3 regions of the Peribacillus sp. NPDC060253 genome follow, and region 2 is predicted to be linked to each of the others. Evidence: riboswitches for the same ligand, from Rfam matches in the RefSeq annotation. Region 2 holds a riboswitch; each other region holds the start of a gene.
What was found. Region 2 has a riboswitch for preQ1 ahead of ACFWE9_RS03190 (VUT family protein). Riboswitches for the same ligand answer to the same signal wherever they lie in the genome.
Positions count from the first base shown of each region.

Region 1: another riboswitch for preQ1. It lies ahead of queF (preQ(1) synthase); the one in region 2 lies ahead of ACFWE9_RS03190 (VUT family protein).
Region 3: another riboswitch for preQ1. It lies ahead of ACFWE9_RS07315 (QueT transporter family protein); the one in region 2 lies ahead of ACFWE9_RS03190 (VUT family protein).

Region 1 covers NZ_JBHXAS010000029.1:23,731-30,437, reverse strand. The annotation lists gene ACFWE9_RS10300 (ABC transporter ATP-binding protein) at 1-283, opposite strand, end outside; gene ACFWE9_RS10295 (ABC transporter ATP-binding protein) at 258-2,006, opposite strand; gene ACFWE9_RS10290 (nitroreductase family protein) at 2,461-3,021, shown strand; gene ACFWE9_RS10285 (aspartate kinase) at 3,381-4,727, opposite strand; gene queF (preQ(1) synthase) at 4,930-5,427, opposite strand; PreQ1 riboswitch class I at 5,535-5,580, opposite strand; gene ACFWE9_RS10275 (EamA family transporter) at 5,732-6,568, shown strand.
Region 2 covers NZ_JBHXAS010000006.1:75,366-82,072, reverse strand. The annotation lists gene ACFWE9_RS03210 (DUF421 domain-containing protein) at 1-663, shown strand, start outside; gene ACFWE9_RS03205 (alpha/beta hydrolase) at 919-1,665, opposite strand; gene ACFWE9_RS03200 (PadR family transcriptional regulator) at 1,975-2,295, shown strand; gene ACFWE9_RS03195 (hypothetical protein) at 2,326-2,841, shown strand; gene ACFWE9_RS03190 (VUT family protein) at 2,846-3,388, opposite strand; PreQ1 riboswitch class I at 3,439-3,481, opposite strand; gene ACFWE9_RS03185 (SRPBCC family protein) at 3,851-4,318, shown strand; gene ACFWE9_RS03180 (HD domain-containing protein) at 4,423-5,394, opposite strand; gene ACFWE9_RS03175 (hypothetical protein) at 5,513-5,725, opposite strand; gene ACFWE9_RS03170 (TetR/AcrR family transcriptional regulator) at 5,970-6,539, shown strand; gene ACFWE9_RS03165 (DUF4260 domain-containing protein) at 6,592-6,707, shown strand, end outside.
Region 3 covers NZ_JBHXAS010000018.1:52,059-58,765, forward strand. The annotation lists gene ACFWE9_RS07295 (copper resistance protein CopC) at 1-598, opposite strand, end outside; gene ACFWE9_RS07300 (cadherin-like beta sandwich domain-containing protein) at 921-2,378, shown strand; gene ACFWE9_RS07305 (PAS domain-containing sensor histidine kinase) at 2,441-4,066, opposite strand; gene ACFWE9_RS07310 (TVP38/TMEM64 family protein) at 4,181-4,837, opposite strand; gene ACFWE9_RS07315 (QueT transporter family protein) at 4,959-5,444, opposite strand; PreQ1 riboswitch class I at 5,451-5,495, opposite strand; gene ACFWE9_RS07320 (YbaK/EbsC family protein) at 5,664-6,185, shown strand; gene ACFWE9_RS07325 (hypothetical protein) at 6,335-6,707, shown strand, end outside.

The DNA of each region.
Region 1 (6,707 bases), on a different contig from region 2:
AATTCTGAAGCCACATGGATAGGGAATAGAATATATAGACGCAAAGAAGCCCGATAAGAAGGCTAATCAACCCACCGCTATCCTTTGTGACAATATAATCATCAATGGCCCTGCCAACAAGAAACGGGCCAAGCAAACCCAAAACCGAGCTAATCAATACCATGAAAAGGACACAAAATAGCAGGCTTTTTTTCGTCGCCAAGTAGGGGATGATCCTTTTTATCGTATTCCATGAGTTGACCGGTTTTGACTTTGCCTTATCGGGAGATATTTTTCGACTCAAGAGAAATCCCCTCCTCCCCAAACTGTGAGTGAACGATCTTCCTATAAAGATCACTTATTTGAATCAAATCTTCATGTTTCCCTTCGGCGAGCACTTCACCATTTTCCAGCAACAAGATTTTGTCCGCCTCCATGGCTGTACTTATTTTTTGTGTAATGATGATTGTCGTGCACGTATAGGCCTTTAAAGCGGTGAGCAATTTACTTTCCGTTTTCAAATCCAACGCACTTGTACTATCATCCAGAAGGAGAATCTTCGGTCTGCGCACCAATGCTCTCGCAATCGATAACCGCTGCTTTTGCCCTCCTGACAGGTTCACTCCTTTTTGCCCTAACTGCGTTTCATATTGCTTCGGGAGTTTCATCACGGTTTCATGGACCTGAGCATGCATGGCTGCTGCCATTATTTCCTCAATCGACGCCCCTTCTTTCCCCCAGGCAATATTATTTTTTATCGTTCCAGAAAAAAGCAGGGCCTCTTGTGGTACATAGCCGATCCCTTTCCGAAGCGAATCCAGGGGAATATCTTTCACATCCTGATCATCTATACGAATGGAGCCGCTTTCAACTTCGTATAATCTTGGAATCAGCTGAAACAGGGATGTTTTTCCGGACCCTGTTGCTCCCATAATGGCAAGTGATTGCCCCGGATCGATAGAGAAGTTCAAGTTTTTCAATACTGGTGTATCTGTTCCAGGAAAGCGGAAAGATACATCAAGAAACTTGATTCCTCCCCCCTTGACGGCCTCACTCTTGCTTTCCATCTTACCTTCATCGTTATCTATCGGAGTTTCAAATATTTCCGTCACTCGTTCCGCCGAAGCCTTTGCACGGGAAATGACCGTGATCAGCCATGAAAAAACGGAAAGTGACGCCACAATCCTTGTTGCATAATTTACAATTGCCACAACTTCCCCAACCTGTATATCTCCCGTTGTAATAAACTTGCTTCCCAGCCAAAGGATGATAAGGATCGCGACATTCATGACCAGCATCAGCATGGGCATGGTCGTTTCAATTAAACGGAGGGAAGTGACAGTCTTTCTTTTCAACTCGTCATTCGCGTCGTCAAACCTTCCGATCTCATGGTCCTTACGAAGAAAAGCTTTGATCAGGCGCATGCCTATCAGGTTTTCCCTCATGACGCTATTGACGTTATCGAGCTTTTTCTGGACTAGCTTAAATAACTTGGCCGCTCGTTTCATTACCCACCCCAGGAAGAAAACAAGAACAGGAATCGAAATGACCAACACAAGAGATAGTTTCAAATTGACCGCAATAGCCATGATTGCCCCGCCGATTACGATTAATGGTGCTCTCGCCATGATACGCAGGCCCATAAAAACCGTATTTTGAAGCTGGGTCACATCATTCGTCATCCTTGTAATCAACGAGGAAGTCGGGATGTTATTCAAATTCGCAAAAGAAAACGCCTGTATTTTACCAAAAAGGCTTTTCCTGACCTCATGCCCAAAACTTTGACTTACATGTGATGCTGTAAAGGAATTAACGATTCCTCCAAGAAATGAAAAAATGGAAAGTCCAACCATGATACTTCCCCATTTAATCACCACCGATAAATCTTTTTGTAAAATGCCATCATCAATTATTTTTGCTATAAATAGAGGTTGTAACAGTTCAACACCGAGCTCGACGACCATTAATAATAAAGCAAGAATGATCAAGAGCCAGTACGGTTTAAGAAATGAGGACAGTTTTATCATCTATGACACCCTTCGATTCTTCATATGTAGATAGCATCTTTCATCTTCTCATTATACATTTTTATACAGATTTTTTAAAAGATTTAAGCTGATTTAAAGGTTAGGCAAATAACTTGTTTTTTTTTTCATAAATGCTCTTGACAAATAACAGGAAATAAGCGAAAATTCTAATTGATAATGATTTTCAATTTCATTATCGATCTCTGAAATTTGATAAGCAATTGCGATAATCTCTTATCGTACCCTTTTGATATTGTACATAGTTACAATGTCGCCCCGGCTTCTCTGTGCCTAGTAGTAAAACTTATATGCTTGTTAGCGAATGCATGTCACTGGAATATTGCCCCCTCTTTATTCAAGTCATTTTATTCACGTTGGAAGCATATTAGGCAGCCGGGGTTATTTTTTTTAAAACTAATAAACTTATATATAAGATTAAAGGAGCAGGATGATCATGAAACTTGAAGATATCATTAAAGAACGGCGCAGCATCAAGCGATTTAAGGACATTCCTGTTCCTCTTGATACCATCCAAACTTTATTGGAAACGTCGACGTGGGCACCAAACCATAAAATGACCCAGCCATGGCGCTTCGTCGTGGTTCAAGGTGACAGCCGCATAAAACTGGCAGAAGCAACCCGTGCCTTCATGGCAGGCAAAGAGAAGGATCCGGAAAAGAAAAAGGAAGCAGGACAGCGTGGATATAACAAACTTATTGGTGTCCCGATGTTTATCGCAGTGATCATGGAAGAGAATCCAAATCCAATGATACGAGAAGAAGATTATGCAGCTACAAGTGCTCTGATCCAAAATTTCAGCCTGCTTGCCTGGGAACAAGGAATCGGGATGATATGGGAAACATACGGCATGATACACAGTATGGAGTTTCGTGATGCTCTAGGCGTGAAGCCTGGCGAGAAAATCGTCGGCAGTCTTCACGTTGGCTACCCTGATATGATCCCCACCCCACGTCCAAGGAAAGCGATCGATCAAATACTGACCATTATGGACTAATATAAAAGGAAAGCCTCCAATCTTTAATTGGAGGCTCAGACTGTAGACAAACTCGATGAAAATCGAGTTGAACTGCCCCGTAAATGTTAGACACCAAACTAACATTTACGGGGTGTTTTTTTATGGCTTTTACAATTTGAACGTTGTTTTAACGTAGGGAACTCGCTTTCCGCGGGCGGTCCGGGAGCCTCCTCGGCTTACGCCTGCTGTGTCTCCCCTTGACGCGATTTCCCCGCAGGAGTCTCGCATCTTACGCTCATCATAAAGAACCAGATAAAAAGTCCAGCCTTACGTATAGTGACTAAAAGATTGATCACAAAAAAACCCCCTTCTAAAAGGAGGTCACTGATCTATTATTCTCAAAAGAACTCGTGATATAATGCCTGAATTGCCGTCTCTTCATTGAATCCTTTCACGCCGAACATCATGCTTACCTCTGAAGATCCTTGGTTGATCATCTCAATATTGACCTTTGCATCGGCCAGCGCTTTTGAGGCTCTTGCCGTTGTACCGACATTATGGCGCATTCCTTCACCTACAATCATGATTAAGGCAAGATCATGCTCCACCATCACTTCATCAGCATGAAGTTCTTGCTTGATGCGTGAAATGATTTTCTTCTCGGCATCACCCTTCATCTGGTCCTGCCTTAATATTAGTGTCACATCATCAATGCCTGACGGAATATGCTCATATGAAACACCGTAATCTTCAAGGATATGCAGCAGTTTCCGGCCAAAACCAACTTCACGGTTCATCAAATATTTGCTAATGTAAATACTGCAAAATCCCTTATCACTTGCAATCCCGATAACCGGACCATTCGTATTATCCCGTGTGCTCACAATGCGGGTCCCTTGTGCCATCGGGTTGTTCGTATTTTGGATATGGACAGGTATTCCCGCACGGAATGCAGGTATTAGCGCCTCATCGTGGAATACCGAGAAACCGGCATAAGAAAGCTCCCGCATTTCGCGATAAGTTAATTCCCGGATCCCTTTCGGATTGGAAACCACATTCGGATTCACCGCATAAACGGCATCTACGTCCGTAAAGTTCTCATACAAATCAGCTTTGACGCCATTCGCAAGTATCGAACCCGTAATATCGGAACCGCTCCTAGAGAAGGTTAAAACATCACCATCTAACGTATACCCGAAGAATCCTGGGAATACTACGATTCCAGGTTCATCACGAAGAGCATATAATCGATCATAGGACTCTGGCAGCACCTTGGTAAATCCACCTTCATCCGTTACGATCAAGCCAGCCTTCTTTGGATTTATATACTGTGCCTCTATCCCGCGGCTTTGGAAATAACCTGCGACCAGCTTCGCATTATTATCCTCACCGCTGGCCTTCAAGGCATCCAAATAGCGCTTCGGGTTAGTTTGGTCTGCATGCAACAGTGCCATTAAATTTTCATGAATCCCAGTGATGACACGCTCGGATATATCCAGCTCTTCAGCAATGCTCGCATAGCGGGAGACCACGTCCTCAATTAAAGGCTCACCGTTATTCCCGCGCAGCTGCTGTTCTGCAGCCTCAATCAATAGATCCGTCACCTTTATATCATCGGAATTGCGTTTCCCTGGAGCCGAAACGACCACGATCTTCCTCTCTGGATCTGAAACAACAATTTCGAATACCTTCCTCAACTGTTCACCTGATGCAAGTGAACTTCCTCCAAACTTTGCAACTTTCATCTCGACATCCCCTATTTTCGTAAATATTCTGTCAAAATCAACTCTCCCTATTATTACGCTTTTTAGCGAAACAATCAAGTGGAAATTCCATTATAGGAGGACATTTGTATTTTCAAAAAGGACAAAGCAACAGGACCGCTAATCGAGAATGGCTAAAACAAAAAAAAGACAACAGGCATATGCCCATTGTCTCTCCTATTCTTTAACGATTATCCACAGTTTCCGGGTATAAGTCATGATTCATCAAGCGGTAATCCGCCATTTCCTCATACTTCGTACCTGGTTTCCCATAATTGGTGTATGGATCGATGGAAATTCCGCCCCTAGGAGTGAATTTACCCCAAACTTCAATATACTTCGGGTCCATCAATTCGATTAAATCGTTCATGATGATGTTCATGCAATCTTCATGGAAATCACCATGGTTCCGGAAGCTGAATAAATAAAGCTTCAAAGACTTGCTTTCCACCATCTTCACACTTGGAATATAGCTGATGTAAATGGTTGCAAAGTCTGGCTGCCCCGTTATCGGGCATAAGCTAGTAAACTCCGGGCAATTGAATTTGACGAAGTAATCACGGTTAGGGTGCTTGTTATCAAACGACTCCAGAATTTCAGGTGCATAGTCGAATGTATATTTTGTCCCTTGATTCCCAAGCAATGTAATATCATTTAATTCTTCTTCTTTTCTTCCAGACATAAAAAAGTCCTCCTCTTCCACGTTTGTCAGGGGAGATTCATAAAATGGGCCTCTATATAACAAAAACCATATCTCCTCAAAGATATGGTTGATTCGCGAAAAATATCAAAGCCATAGTTTTTTTAAGAGGGTGATGCTATGAACCTCTCCCGTTATCGGGAAATATTTTAAATTGTCATAGTAAATATAAAAAAAAAAAGACAATCTGTCAATGCAACTCTCTTAAATTGGGTTTGATTCCTTTATATATTCAGTTTAAAATGAAACAAGCAGTTCACCCTATAAGAAGGAAGAGATCATACAAATGTGGATTTTTGCAGCACTCATCACCAGTTTATGTTTCGGTATCAATAATAGCATTTTCAAATGGAGCAGCGGAAAAGGCTATTCCAAGATACATATCCAATTTTTCTTTTATTTTTCAGCTTTTATTTTGTCCATTTTTTATGGAGTATTTATGGATGGTTTGAAGCTGGATTGGCTATCTATCTTGCTTGGTGCAGCTATTGGTGTACTGAACGCTAATGGTAACATCCAGATGGCAAGCGCCTTTGAAAAAGGGCCGGCAAGCTTGACATCACCATTAATCGCAGCGAATGCCATATTCCCCATTCTCTGTGCAGCTTTAATTTTTCACGAACATATTTCTACCCTGCAGTGGAGTGGAATCGTCTGCATGTTTCTCGCTACCTTAGTCATTCAGTATACACCTAATGCTAAAGGTAACCATCAATATGTCCCTTGGATTATGCACACATTATTCTCCATCTTATCTTTTGGTGTACTCGGCATTCTTATGACGACATCAACACGTCTTCATTTAAACTCCCTTGATATCCTTGTATCAATGTATGGAGGCGGAATGCTTTATCTTCTTTCGGCTCTAGCCTTTAAAAATGAAAAAATCAAGCTAAAGGAAGTCAAAATCGGTTCCTTAGTAGGCTTTTTAAGCATGATAGGCTATGGATGTTATTTCTTTGCATTGAACACCGGGATCGCAAGCATCATTTTCCCTGTCGTCAGCCTGAACTGTTTAGTTGTCGTATTCGCTGGATGTTATTTATTCAAGGAAAAACTAAAAACCTATCAAATTGCCGGAGTATTTGCAGCATTAATCGGCATTATCTTAACTAAAATATGAATATAGTTCATTTACAAAAACAACCTGACTGTCATGTGCACACAAGCCAGGTCGTTTTTTTATTTAGCCGGGAAATAGGATTGGTTCAAAAAAAGTGTTGACACATCCTTTTAAATAACAGATAATTTTGAATATTGAT
Region 2 (6,707 bases):
TGGACTTTGAGAGCCATTATCTCCTTCATCTTTTTACTTTTTTCGGTTAAATTGATGGGGCAACGGGCCATCTCACAGTTAAGATTACTTGATTTTATAATGGCATTAATTATTGGAAACATTCTTGCCCACCCTTTATCTGATGAACAGTTAGGTTTGGAGGGCTCCATGATAACGACCGGTGTATTAATTCTTTTATATATTATCAGTGTGTTTACGAGCCTTAAGTGGGGCAAACTCCGAAGTTTCTTTGAACCACTCCCTTTTCCTCTTATCGAAAATGGGCAAATTGTTTACAAAAGCTTAGCAAGGGCTCGAATCTCCATCGATTTTTTATTATCAGAATTAAGAAAAGAAAAAATTGAAGATATTCAAAAAGTATCGCTCGCACTATGGGAACCAGATGGTACTATTTCATTGTTTTTAAATCCGCAATATGAAGCAGTAACCCCAGCAGATATGCATCTAGCAACAAATGCCTTCCCTTTTCCTAAAACGATTATCAGAGAAGGAAAGATTGATTTTAAAGAATTAAATCGAGACGGTAAAGACGAAGTATGGCTGAAAAACAAAATCAAAGTGACCTATAATGCGGAGGTAAGTGATATTTTATTAACAACAATTGATAATAACGATAACTTAAAGGTCTTTTTCTACAAATAAATACGTAAAGAATAAGGGTACTCCGAAAAAATAATAACAACCCAGGAACCAGAATAAACGGTGTATCTGATTGATCATTAAAAAAGACTAAGTGCATTGGTTGCCCGGAGTTTTTATCTTTTGTAGCCAAAATAAAATCCCCTCAAGAAAAGTGTAAAGCCTACATATAAATGTAGTCATTTTACACTTTCAACTTAAAGGGGATAATATGATATCCGGAGGCCTTCTCTCATGACCTTCAAGAAAATCCGCTTATTACTCCGACCAATTCAGTGTATTTAAGAACTTATATACATCCTCGTAAACCTGCTCACGTTCTTTACCTAATGTGATGATATGACCAGATTTTTCATACCATATCAAGTGTTTGTGCTGCGTATCGACTTCATTGAAAATCGCAGTAGCACTGTTCGTATAGTCGGGATCATCCAAGCGTCCTTGTAACACTAGAGTTGGTGATGTGATCAAATCTAAATTTTCACCCGTGTCATTTATTATATTCAACATATCTTTTAGAAAAGGCATAGGCTCTTCTTCCAATAACTTCACTTCGCCAGCAATTTGGTCCGCATCTTTGCCCTCAAACTTCTTATAGGCCTGTGCATAATTGAGCAAACGATTTTTTTGTCGATCGATACTTTTTCCTTGCGTCGGAGCACACATTGAAACTACTCCTGTTACAGGCAACTCAATTCCTACCTTTAATGAGAAAACTCCTCCTAAAGAAATTCCTACAACAGCAATTTCCTCATAGCCTTCATCCTTTAGGAATTGATAGCCATTGACTACATCTTCCCACCATTCCTTTGGGCCTGTCTGAATGAGTTCCTCACCTGACAATCCATGTCCTCTATAAAGAGGTCCGTGGCTAGTATAGTCACGATCATTCAGGTATTTCCCTAATTTTTTCATATCTCCTGTACTTCCGGTAAACCCGTGAAGTAAAAGAACTGCTCTATTTCCACCTTTGTATGTGAATGACTCGGGTGCTTTCACTTTCATCTATCTAGGACCTTCTTTCTGCTCTTGTTAATAAATAGAATCTAAATGATTTTCATAAAAAAATCAATTAATACCCCTTGAGTGGGATTTTTTCTATCCTATTCCGTTTTTTCATTAAAACAGCTAAATCATGTATATAAGTATCCTTACCACACTCGTTACAACTCATCCGTTCCGAAGCACATTTTACTATGATTGATTTCATTTAGCAATCGTCATTTAACCATTTTTTTAAAGAAAAGTAAAATGCACCTTGTGTTACGATGTACATCGTATTACACTTTACAAATGAAAAGGAGGCGATTTTATTTGGATAAAGAATTAATGAAGGGAAGCATTGACCTCCTTTTGCTTTCTCTTCTGTCACAAAAAAAGCTATATGGATATGAAATGACAAAGATTTTGAGGGAAATGAGCATGGGCAAATATGAAATAAGTGAAGGCACACTCTACCCAGCCCTCAAACGGTTAGAAAAAAAGGAATTCATCGAAGGCCATTGGAAAGAGTCCGAGTCAGGTCGAAGGAAATATTATCATGTTACGGAAAGTGGACAAACCGAGCTAGAACGGAAACGAAGCTGTTTTTACTTCCTGGAAAATTTAGTTCGTAAAAGCGCAAAGGCATTCTGAATAAACAGCAATATAAAAAAGCTTTCTGGTATGAGTTTGGCGCTTTTACTCGTGAGTTTGTGCGCTTTACTCGTGAGTTTGGCACTTTTACTCGTGAGTTTGTGCGCTTTACTCTTGAGTTTGTGCTCTTTACTCGTGAGTTTGGCGCTTTTACTCGTGAGTTTGTGCTCTTTACTCGTGAGTTTGGCACTTTTACTCGTGAAATTGTGCGCTTTACTCGTGAGTTTGGCGCTTTTACTCGTGAGTTTGGCGCTTTTACTCGTGAGTTTGTGCGCTTTACTCTTGAGTTTGTGCGCTTTACTCTTGAGTTTGGCACTTTTACTCGTGAAATTGTGCGCTTTACTCGTAAATTCCTCCATTCACAAAAAAAAGGACCTATTTTGGTCCTTTTTTGTCGTCTATTCCTTTATGCTTCCGATAATTGGCGCAGGAAAGCTTCATGCATTCTCCTTGGACATGCGGACCATATTTTTCACGAAAGGCCTCGAGGCAATAGCATTTATCTTCTTCCTTTTTGGGTCCATCCATCGAGTGCATCCCTCCTAGCATTTCAACCGGAGACTACACGCTTCTCCAGCTCTACGTTGATTCGTCCCAATAATACGGCTCCGATTGACTGAATGACCGTTTTAACGATGATTTGGCCGATAACCGCAGCGGGTACGGCTTCCCATGGCAATATATTGGCACCAAGTGGGCTAAGGCCAATCACGACAAATATCACCGAATCGAAAAATCCTCCAACAATCCCGCTGTAAAACACCCTCCAACTCATCGGGAGCTTTAATCGAGTATAAATTTCAGTATCCGCTGTTTCTGCCACCACGAACGATAATGCGGAAGCAAAGACAATCAATAATGTATCTCCTAATAAAAATGATACACACGCAGATAAAATAAGTGCCGTAACAATGCATAAATAGGTCTTCGTCCTGCCAAATTTATTTTGGACTAGATCTCGAAAGATGAAGGTTCCACCAATGAGCAATGTACCCATCGGAATGATGAACACACCAAGATGTAGTGGTGCAAAAGCGGCTGTAACCACATTCGCGGTGACGATGGATACTAAATACAATAAAATTCTTAACATTTCTTAATTCTCCTTATACAGAAAAAACAGCACCCTAAGAAAGAGCACTGTTCCCCTTAGTTTTTTTGAGAGGGTAGCTAGAACCTCTTCCGCCCGAGCGGATTATTCTTTTTCCTAATTTATCGTAGCTTGAAAATGACGGGAAATCAAGAAGTTTCCATACCGCCGATTTCTGGCGCTGGGAAGGATACGAATCTGCGGAGATCGTTTGCAGACTCGCTAAGACACTACCCGTCTTTCCAGAGCTTGGCACTTAGCTATGATCCCTGAAAACTTCTACTATGACTCTGATATTCCTGCATGCAGGCTTTTGCCGATTTTTGTCGCAGAAAACTGCTTGACCGGCTGTATATGAAAAGCAGACAATCAGTGATAGAGTTATGTTACGATCTTGATATCCAAACAAGCGGTTTCAAAGTGCCAAAGCAGGGTCCTGATATAAACGCGGGGAGGAATAGAAAAATGAAAAAAACATCGTTTGTCTATGCAATTTATATCGCCACCACACCAGAGATGCTTTGGGAAGCTCTAACGAGTGGTGAAGTCACGAAGAAATACCACTTTGGCTGTCAAGTCCAGTCTGACTGGCAAGAGGGCTCCACCGTTAAATATTTGCTTGAAGATGGGCGGATTACTGATCATGGTAAAATACTAAAGTGTGAACCATTTAACTTACTCTCATTTACATGGAACATGGCAGGAGACGAAACACCACGCGACCATCCCACTCGGGTCACCTTTGAATTAAAGCCAATGGATGATTCAACCGTGAAGTTAGTACTTAAGCATGAGGAGCTATTGGAGACAGTTTTCGTAGATGATGACAATACCTTTAAAGGCTTAAATAATGGATGGCCAGCCATACTAAGCAATCTGAAGAGCTTGCTTGAAACTGGACGGACCTTGCCGCCAATATCTGTTGATCGGTAATTAAGTTAGGGATACTCAAGAAATAGTCATGCCAACTAATGAGGTGTTTGAAGTCATCGTAAACCCTTGAGTTTTTCACTTTCCGTATGGGTTGTCGCGAAAAATCATCCGGAAATCACTTTTAGATACACACCCTTCGAAGCTTTTTTATTGGCTTCAATTCCCATGTTCTTCACTTTTTCCGATAAACTGGATGCTCTTACTGATTGGGTTCCATGAATAACGGAAGGATCAATGAGGCGCACTTTATTTTTCAGGTGTATATCGTAGTCCCATTGATCCTCCTTCACCAATACGTTACCATGAATCCGTTTTAGCAGGTTTTGCACTTCATCGTCTTCAGTGGAGCTTAACAAGAGCATGACTTCTTCATCTTCACCGAGTAAGTCATCAAGGCTGATTCGGTTTTTATCCAAAGCCAGTTTTAAGGTCTTTGCCAACATACCATAGCCATATATATTAAGTGGGTCCATGAAAAAATCAATAACTTCTCTGTAATATGTTTCCACAAACCATTCCGCCGATTCAATATTATCCAGATACATCCTTCCGTTTATGATGGTTAAATGGCTTAGAAAGTCACGAACGGATTCGAGTGTGATATGTCCGTATTGATACATATCCCGGAGAGTATAATCAACCCGATCGGCACATAACTCAGGTGCTGGCTGTTCAAGCAATGCCCATTTTGACTCAAAAATATCTTCACAATTATATCCATACAGTTTCAGTATAGGTGGAATTTCGGATTCCTTAATGACATGATCAAAAATTTTTTCATGATAATCTTCATCCTTACAATCCAGAGCAAAATCAATGACATGTGAAAATGCAGTGTGGGATACGTCATGCAGCAATCCTGCGATTTGTTCCTCTAATGACCCACCAAGCGACTTTATTAAAAGCATCACACCAATAGAATGTTCAAATCGTGTGACATTCCACTTCTCATTAACTAAATAACTTGCCCCTCCTTGATGTATCCCCTTCAACCTTTGGACCGGTTTGCTCCCTATCAGCTCTTCCAGGACTCCCTCTACAATGTGTTTCCCATAGATACTATCCGAAACGATCAATAACTGCGGCCTCCTCCATTAGTTTACTCATTACAGGTAGGTGATTTCACTGATCTTTTTCTGTAAAAATTATTTCCCCCCTTTCATTTTGCTCATATTGTTTTCTTGTAAATTTAATTTACTCCTCTTCATCATTCAAGTCGATATCACCTGGATTGACCTCATCAATACCCTCTATGATTATCATTTCATTTGTTATTACTTGATCTGGTGGATACACTTCAATAATGTCTTCTACAGGTTTTGTTTTATCTTTATAAGGTTTAGTGTATAGAAAATACCCGGTCAAGACTATGACAATTGAAGATAATATCCCGAATTTATTTTTCACTTATATAATCCCCCCAACGCCCATTGCATACCCTTACAATACCACAAAAGGATATTACTGGTTCAACGATAAATCAGGATTCAGGTTAACTCCGTTTGACGATTACGTGAATTTTCGTTTCATTAAATGGTGAATTTTTAACTTTATAAACAGCCATTTACAATTCGATCTAATAATTGACAATTAAAAATCAGTGAGTTATCATTCCGATTAACCAGTGGTCAATAAATAAGGAGGTGACAAGATGTCTCCAAGGAAATCAGCAGGTAAAGAATTGTCCAGGGAAATGGTCTTGAATGAAGCCAGAAACCTTTTTGCAGCGGTAGGGTATTCGAATGTCTCAATGAGGCAATTGGCTAAATCATTGGATTGCAGCCATGGAGCCATTTATTATCATTTTAAAAATAAGGCAGAAATATTTTATAGTTTGGTGAAAACGGATTTTTCCGTTTTAAATCATTTAATCGATGATATCATCATGTCGGAAAATGACCCTTCTGAAAAAATGGAAAAGATTTTATTGTGTTTCTTAGAGTTCGGTTTAACCCAACAGAATCATTATTCCATCATGTTTTTATCGAAGGAAAAAGAAATTCAGCAGTTACTTCAATTCGATTCTAATAAAACATACGAGAAGCTAATCCAGTCCCTGACGGACCTAACGGACAACAAACTGAATCCTGCATCAATATGGTCCATTTTTCTTTCTCTTCACGGATTCATAACGTTTTATATTAATTCTGAACTATCTTATCAAGATGTAAAAGGTTTAGCTTATTTTCATGTTAAAAATATCACGAAGAACATCAGATAATTTTTTTGAACATTATTAACCAATGGTCAATTAAAATTTGGGAGGTTTTTAAATGGTAAAGAAATTCCTTCATATTGAAGGACTCATGGTCCTTTTAGCTACGATTTCCATCTATTCGTCATATGAATTCAGCTGGTGGATGTTCCTTTTATTGATTTTGTCACCTGA
Region 3 (6,707 bases), on a different contig from region 2:
GCAGACTGCAGAAGACGGAAAGTGCCAAGCTTGCATATGAAACCCAAAGGTATAGACGTGCTCTCCTGCTAGCTTGAAAAAGGTTGGTATCCTTCGTTAAAGATAATTGGAAAAAAAGGACGCCTGAAAGAGCTGCGAAGCTTATGTATTGTAGACTTTGCAGGAAAATGATGATGGAATTCGGAAATCCTGCGTTCACTTCAGAAATGTCTTGATCTGATAGGGCGGTCGAGTTTCCGAATTGAAAGGGGATTGTCCCTTCGATGGGGTGGCCATCACTCGAAACCACTCTCCATTTTATGTAGTAAATCCCTTCATCGATTTTGCCTTTCCACTTAGCTTCCAGTATTGTTTCACTTTGTTCCGAAATTTTACTGTCTTGAATTTGAATTTTGTCCCCATTCTGGCTGAATACTTCAAGCGAATGGAAAGCTGGTTGTATATTCTCACTGAATTGAATGCTGATCTTTTCAGGCAGATTTTCCATCGCTTCATTTGGGCTAGGGTTAGAGCCTATTACTGTAGCGTGACCAGAAGCCATTGCCGGGTATAAAAGCAAACTGAATAAGCTTACTACCACCCATAAATAATTCTTCATCTTGGTGTGCCATCACCCTTTCATTAGCTTATGTAAGATTATTATAAGAGCAAAATGTGAAAAAACAGTGAAATTAAATGAATGATCTAAAGGCAGTTTGAGATTCAAAAGAAAAGGAAAACGATATGAATAGAATAGCCTACCTCCCAACATTATAGACATGTAAATAATCAAAAGGAAATATTGGTTTGGAATTCCTTTGCATGATGTTGTTGATCATTAGGGGTTGGATAGTTAGTGCAACAGCCCATTAAGAAATAATTAAGGTTTCTTTGTTACTATGGCCCTATCGTGTTTGCAGGAATTATAGGGGGGATAGGCTTTGCTAAAGAAGGGGTTAAAAGAAAAAAGCGTGAAGGTGGTCTTGGTTTGTTCTCTTGCGGGGATAGGAACATCATTTTATATGCCTGCCGCATACGCTGAGGAAGGGACAGCCGTCATTCAGGAAGATGCCCGAACGGTGAATAGTCTTTCGAAGCTAGAAATAAAAGATATTGCATTGGATCAAAAATTTGCAGAAGATGTACTCGACTATAGTGCAACAGTGGCGAATGAAGTTGAAAAGATCACCTTGCTTGCTGAGAGTATCAATGAGAATGCCACCATATCCGTGAATGGTGTCAAACTGACAAATGGGAAGGCCAAGGACTTAGCTCTTCAAACTGGCATCAATACATTCAAGATCACAGTCAGCGATGGAATAAATGAAACGATGACCTATACCGTCAAGGTTGAAAAACTTGAAAGTGATGACAACTTTTTAACTTCGATTGGATTATCAAGCGGCTCGTTACCTTTTGATTCTAAAGTGACGGCTTATAATGTTTCTGTGGAGAATGAAATCAAGACAATTACTTTGTCTCCGACATTGAGTGATAGTGCTGCAAATGTAAAGGTGAACGGAACGGCTGCAACGAGTGGAGGTGTAAAGGTACCCCTTCGAATTGGTAAGACAATGGTGAAGATTATCGTTACTGCAGAAAATGGGGATGAAAAAACATATACGCTAACGATTACACGGGCTGCAGCTAAGAAAACGGAATCGAAGGATAAGGATGCCGAATCTAAAGAGGATACAGTTCAAAAGGAACCTATTACTGGGGCGAATAAAACTCAGCCATCCGCGTCTAAAGGAGATAAACCATCTTCCACCCCTGTTGATTCATTTAATAATGTAAAAACAAGCAATGGCAGCAAAGTATCGAAGGTACAACAGAATGAAAACATTTCAACACAAAAAACGAAATCAATTCCTGTAGAGGAGGCAGTATCTGCTGATTCTTTAGGTGAAGAAGGTAAAACCCCGCCATTTTTGAACAATCTGACAGTATCAACTGGAGTATGGAACAAGCCTTTTGATTCGAATGAGCATACCTATCATGTCAAAGTCGATAATGATATTACCTCAGTCGAAATGAATGCTGCTTCAAGTGCTAGTGGAGCCACGGTTGAATATGAAGGTGAGAGCAGTAGGAATGTAAAGATCAAGGATAAAGCGAAGACGGCCATTTCAGTTACGGTTTCAAAAGATGGGAACCGGCGTACTTACGTTATTGTTTTCGAAAAGGATATGGATGTGGAAATGGATGAAGAAGAAACCGTGGACGATATCAAAACAAATGAAACAGAAGTTGAGGCAACGCAAATGAGTACAGCTGGTAAAACGGAGACTGTTCCATCGAATGACAAAGTCGTGCAGGGGATGTTGAATGGGAATGAGCCTGCAGCGGCGGGGTCATTCTGGGGGAAGGTCAAGGCGTTCTTCACTTCCCTTTTTTAAATGCACCAAAAGTTATTTTCGATCATGCAAAAAAGGACAAGTACTAACACTTGTCCTACGCTTTATATGGGCAAAATGATTTGAACTTCGGTTCCTTGGTTTAGCTCGCTGTTAAAATGGACCTTTCCCCGATGTGCCTCAATGATTCGGCAACTGACTGTCAATCCTAAACCGGTTCCTCTTTCTTTAGAAGAATAAAAAGGTTCCCCAAGATGCTTTAACCGATTTTTTTCTATTCCGCTGCCATTATCTTTGATGGTAATGGAAAGGTTTTTGTCCATATGCTCGAAATCAATCCAAATGTGATCGGCAGATGCTTCCATGGAATTTTTGAGCATGTTTATGAATACTTGCTTTAGTTGGTTTGCCTCACATGAAAGCAGGGGGATTTCATTTTTTACGGATATTGATATTTGGGTTGGATAAGAGTCTGCCTCCGGTTTCAATAAGGTCTTGACTTCATTCATCAGTCCGATGATTTGATGTTTGCTGAATGGAAGTTCCTGTGGTTTTGCCAGAACGAGTAACTCGCTTACAATAAGATTGATCCGGTCCAATTCGCTTAACATGATTGTATAGTATTGTTCAAATGGATGATCGTTCTTTTTAAGCAGCTGGACGAATCCTTTTAACGAAGTTAACGGGTTACGGACTTCGTGGGCTACACTGGCGGCAAGTTCGCCGACTATCGATAATTTTTCCGTTCTTCTTAATCGTGCTTCCGTTTCTCGTATTTGAGTGACCTCTTTAGCATAAGTAATGATTCCGACTAATTCCTCACCAATCATCATCGGGACAAACGTACAGGAAAGCAAGATGGACTTCCCGTATTTCGTAAGGAATTCAATATCTTTCCCTTTCTTGATCCCTTTATGGTTTTCCACGACATATTGGCAAGAGGTACGGATCAGTTCTTCATCCTCCTCTGAAAAGTTCAACTGTATGAATGAGGCGCCATGGATTTCTTCTTGTTGAAACCCTGTTACCGTTTCAAACCTAGGGTTTACGGTAGTGATCATACCGTTTAAATCAAGCATGAGCATCGGATATGGGTTGTGTTCAAACAATGATTTATAGCGTTGTTCACTATCGAATAATTGATTCTCTGCGACAACTCTTTGAGATATATCCCTGCCTATTACGACTAAGCCTTTTCGGGAACCATCCTCAAAGAACAATGGGACTTTGATCGTATCAAAGGTTTTGTGATTGCCATCGGGAAGAGGGATGATTTCCTCACACCTTGTGATTTCCCCTTTAATCCATGTTTCTTCATCGGAAACTTCACAGTAGATCAACGACTCTTTATAAAATTCGGTGTATTCTGCGAGCTCGCTGTCTTTTTTGCCCTTATAGTCTACATGCTCCAATTGAAATAATTGCAGTCCGAAGGCATTGGATTCAAGCCAACGGCCTTCACCATCCTTGAAGTTAACGAAATCCACCATTGAATTAATGAGTGTACGCCGACGTTGTTCCGCTTCTTTTAATTGTTTGAATTCTTCCCTTTTAGCTAAATAAAGGTATAGGACCAAGCCTATTGATAAAAGAAAGACAATGCCTTCCGCTCTTTGAAGTTGAATGAAAACCACTTTGTTGTGGATATTTGTAGTTAAAAAATAGTCGAACACGACTAATGTAAAAATCCCGGAAAGGATATATATTGCTAAGATGGAGCGTTTGGACATGGAGATTCTCCCTGATTTTAAGACATTTCTAAGGTAAAATTACATACACATTTTAACAAACTATCGGAGAAAAATATATGCAGAATCATAAATAAAAAACAGGGACCAATGCGGTCACCTGTTTTTCCTGAAGATGGTTAGGGCTTTTTTCTTTTTTAAACGTTTATAGATAATGATAAATAGTAAGAAGAGGATTGCGAGTGCAGCTACCGTGTACAGGTTCATTTCAACAGATAGGAGTCCATATGAGATTAGCGATAGAAAGAAAAAGTATATAAGGTTTCCCAGTGCTGTCGCAAATAAAAAATCCTTGAAAGTGACGGTACTGACTCCAGCAGCCAAGTTAATTAAACTCGTTGGGATAAGCGGGAAAATCCTCCCTGTAAATACGTACATAAAGCCATGCTCCACAACGGTTTCTTGCCATTTTTCGCCCATCTTCTTTAAGAGTGGTTCCTGAAACCAGTTTCTTGCTGCATAAAAAATCAATCCGGACGCAACAACACTTGTAAACCAACTCCATAGATAGCCATATATGAACTCGAATATCGTGACATTGATAGTAAGGAGCAAAATTAAAGGGATGATTGTAAATGAATTCTGGATAAACATCAATACGAATGTCACGAAAAAAGTGAGCAAAAGGTTTTCCTTCAATATGTTAATGACTGAATCAAGATCACTTTTCCAAACCAAAGTAAACAATTCCGCATTAGAATAAATGAATATTGCGATTACCAGAAGACCGATTAAGGTCAGGACTTTTTTCAAAGGGTCACCACCATTCTTACTAATAGTTTATCATTTTCAGGCTCATTGGTGAAAAAAAGAGCTGTCGCATGATGCACACAGCTCTTTTACATTATAGTGGGTTTACGAAGCGAAGATTCCTTTAAAGCCACTTTTCAAACTGAATTCTTTTGTTCATTCCATAAATAATTGGCGCACCAATCAAGAGGACAACGAACTCACCGACAGCCGTGGTCATCCAGCTAAACCAGAATGGTAAGCCAAAGGCAAGGTTCAGTTCAATTGCAATCAAAAACATGGTGAATGTGAAAAAGATAATCGTTGCGATCATCCGCCCTTTAATGCTTTTTATGAACCGCGATACAAAAATGACCAGCAATAAGGCGAGCACGGATTGCCCCACCCCAAAAATCAAATCATACGGAACCATCGGTGAAAAGAGCAGATTCGATATGAAGACTCCGCCGACGATACCGTAGATATACTTTTTATTGAATACAATCAGATGATTCAACATTTCCGGAACTCGAAATTGGAACATCTCAAAAGCGATTGGTTTAAACACCAATGAGACCGCCACATACAAGGCAGCCAATAACCCGTTTATCACGAGTGTACGAACATTCATTTTATTCTCTCCCTAGTTTTTTATCGTGGGATGGTTACGAACCACGTTTAGGCTTTTTCCCGAAGATTAATAGTAGCCCATATATGCTTGTTGCGTCAATTTGTAAAGAATGGTTTTTAAATGATAACTCATCATGCAGTGAAAGTCTAAAAGGATTTTGATTTATTGCAATGAAGGATGATATTATTTTTATATGTACTTCAAAGGAGTGAATATAATATGTCGATCGAGAGTGTCAAAAGCCATTTTAAACAATGGGACCGGGAAGGCGATGTAATGGAGTTCGAAACATCAAGTGCTACGGTGAGTGAGGCAGCAGAAACCATCGGCGTCATCCCTGCTCGGATTGCTAAGACTCTTTCTTTTAAGGGGGAAGGTGAAAATGCGATTTTGGTTGTAGCAGCTGGGGATGCAAAAGTGGATAATAAGAAGTTTCGCCAGATGTTCGGATACAAGGCACGAATGCTGTCACCTGAGGAGGTGCTTGAACAGACCGGACATGCAATCGGGGGAGTTTGCCCATTTGGACTTGCAAACGACCTAGATGTTTTTCTTGATGTATCAATGAAGCGTTTTGAGTCATTGTTCCCGGCATGCGGCAGTGCGAACTCAGCAATAGAACTTACAACCACGGAATTATTTGAATATTCGAACGCCGAGGATTGGGTGGATGTTTGTAAGGCTTGGGAAGAAGAAGGGAATGAGGAAACGGCGGTAGGCAATGCAGTAGATTCGCAATAAATAAAGTCCACTTTGTGTGGACTTTATTTATTGATGACCGTTTCTACTTTGTTCCACTTCTTTTGAAATAGCTACACCAGATGCAAATTAACGGTCTATAATTGGTGGTAGGCAAATCGCGGAGAAAGTTTATAAGTGGAGGGTGAAAGATGTTAAAGGGAAGCGATAAAAAAAACAATAGCAGCTATCTTAGTCTTAAAACTCTTTATGAAGAAAACATCACGGTTAAGAGCATAGCCCAGGAACTTGAGTTTTGCCATAAAAATGATGAAGCAACTGACATACAAAAAGCGTTGGAAAAAAAGAATTTCGATATAATGGCAGTGCAAGATCAAGGGGAAATCATCGGATATATCGAAAGGCAAGAACTTGGTGAAGGGATCATCTCGGAATACTTGAAAAGTTTTTCACCTAGGGAAATGGTTTCGGATTCAACCCCTTTGATACAACTTCTTCGTATTTTTAAGAATAAAACAAGGGTGTTTGTGTTAGAGAATAATTCTATAAAAAGCTTAATTACGC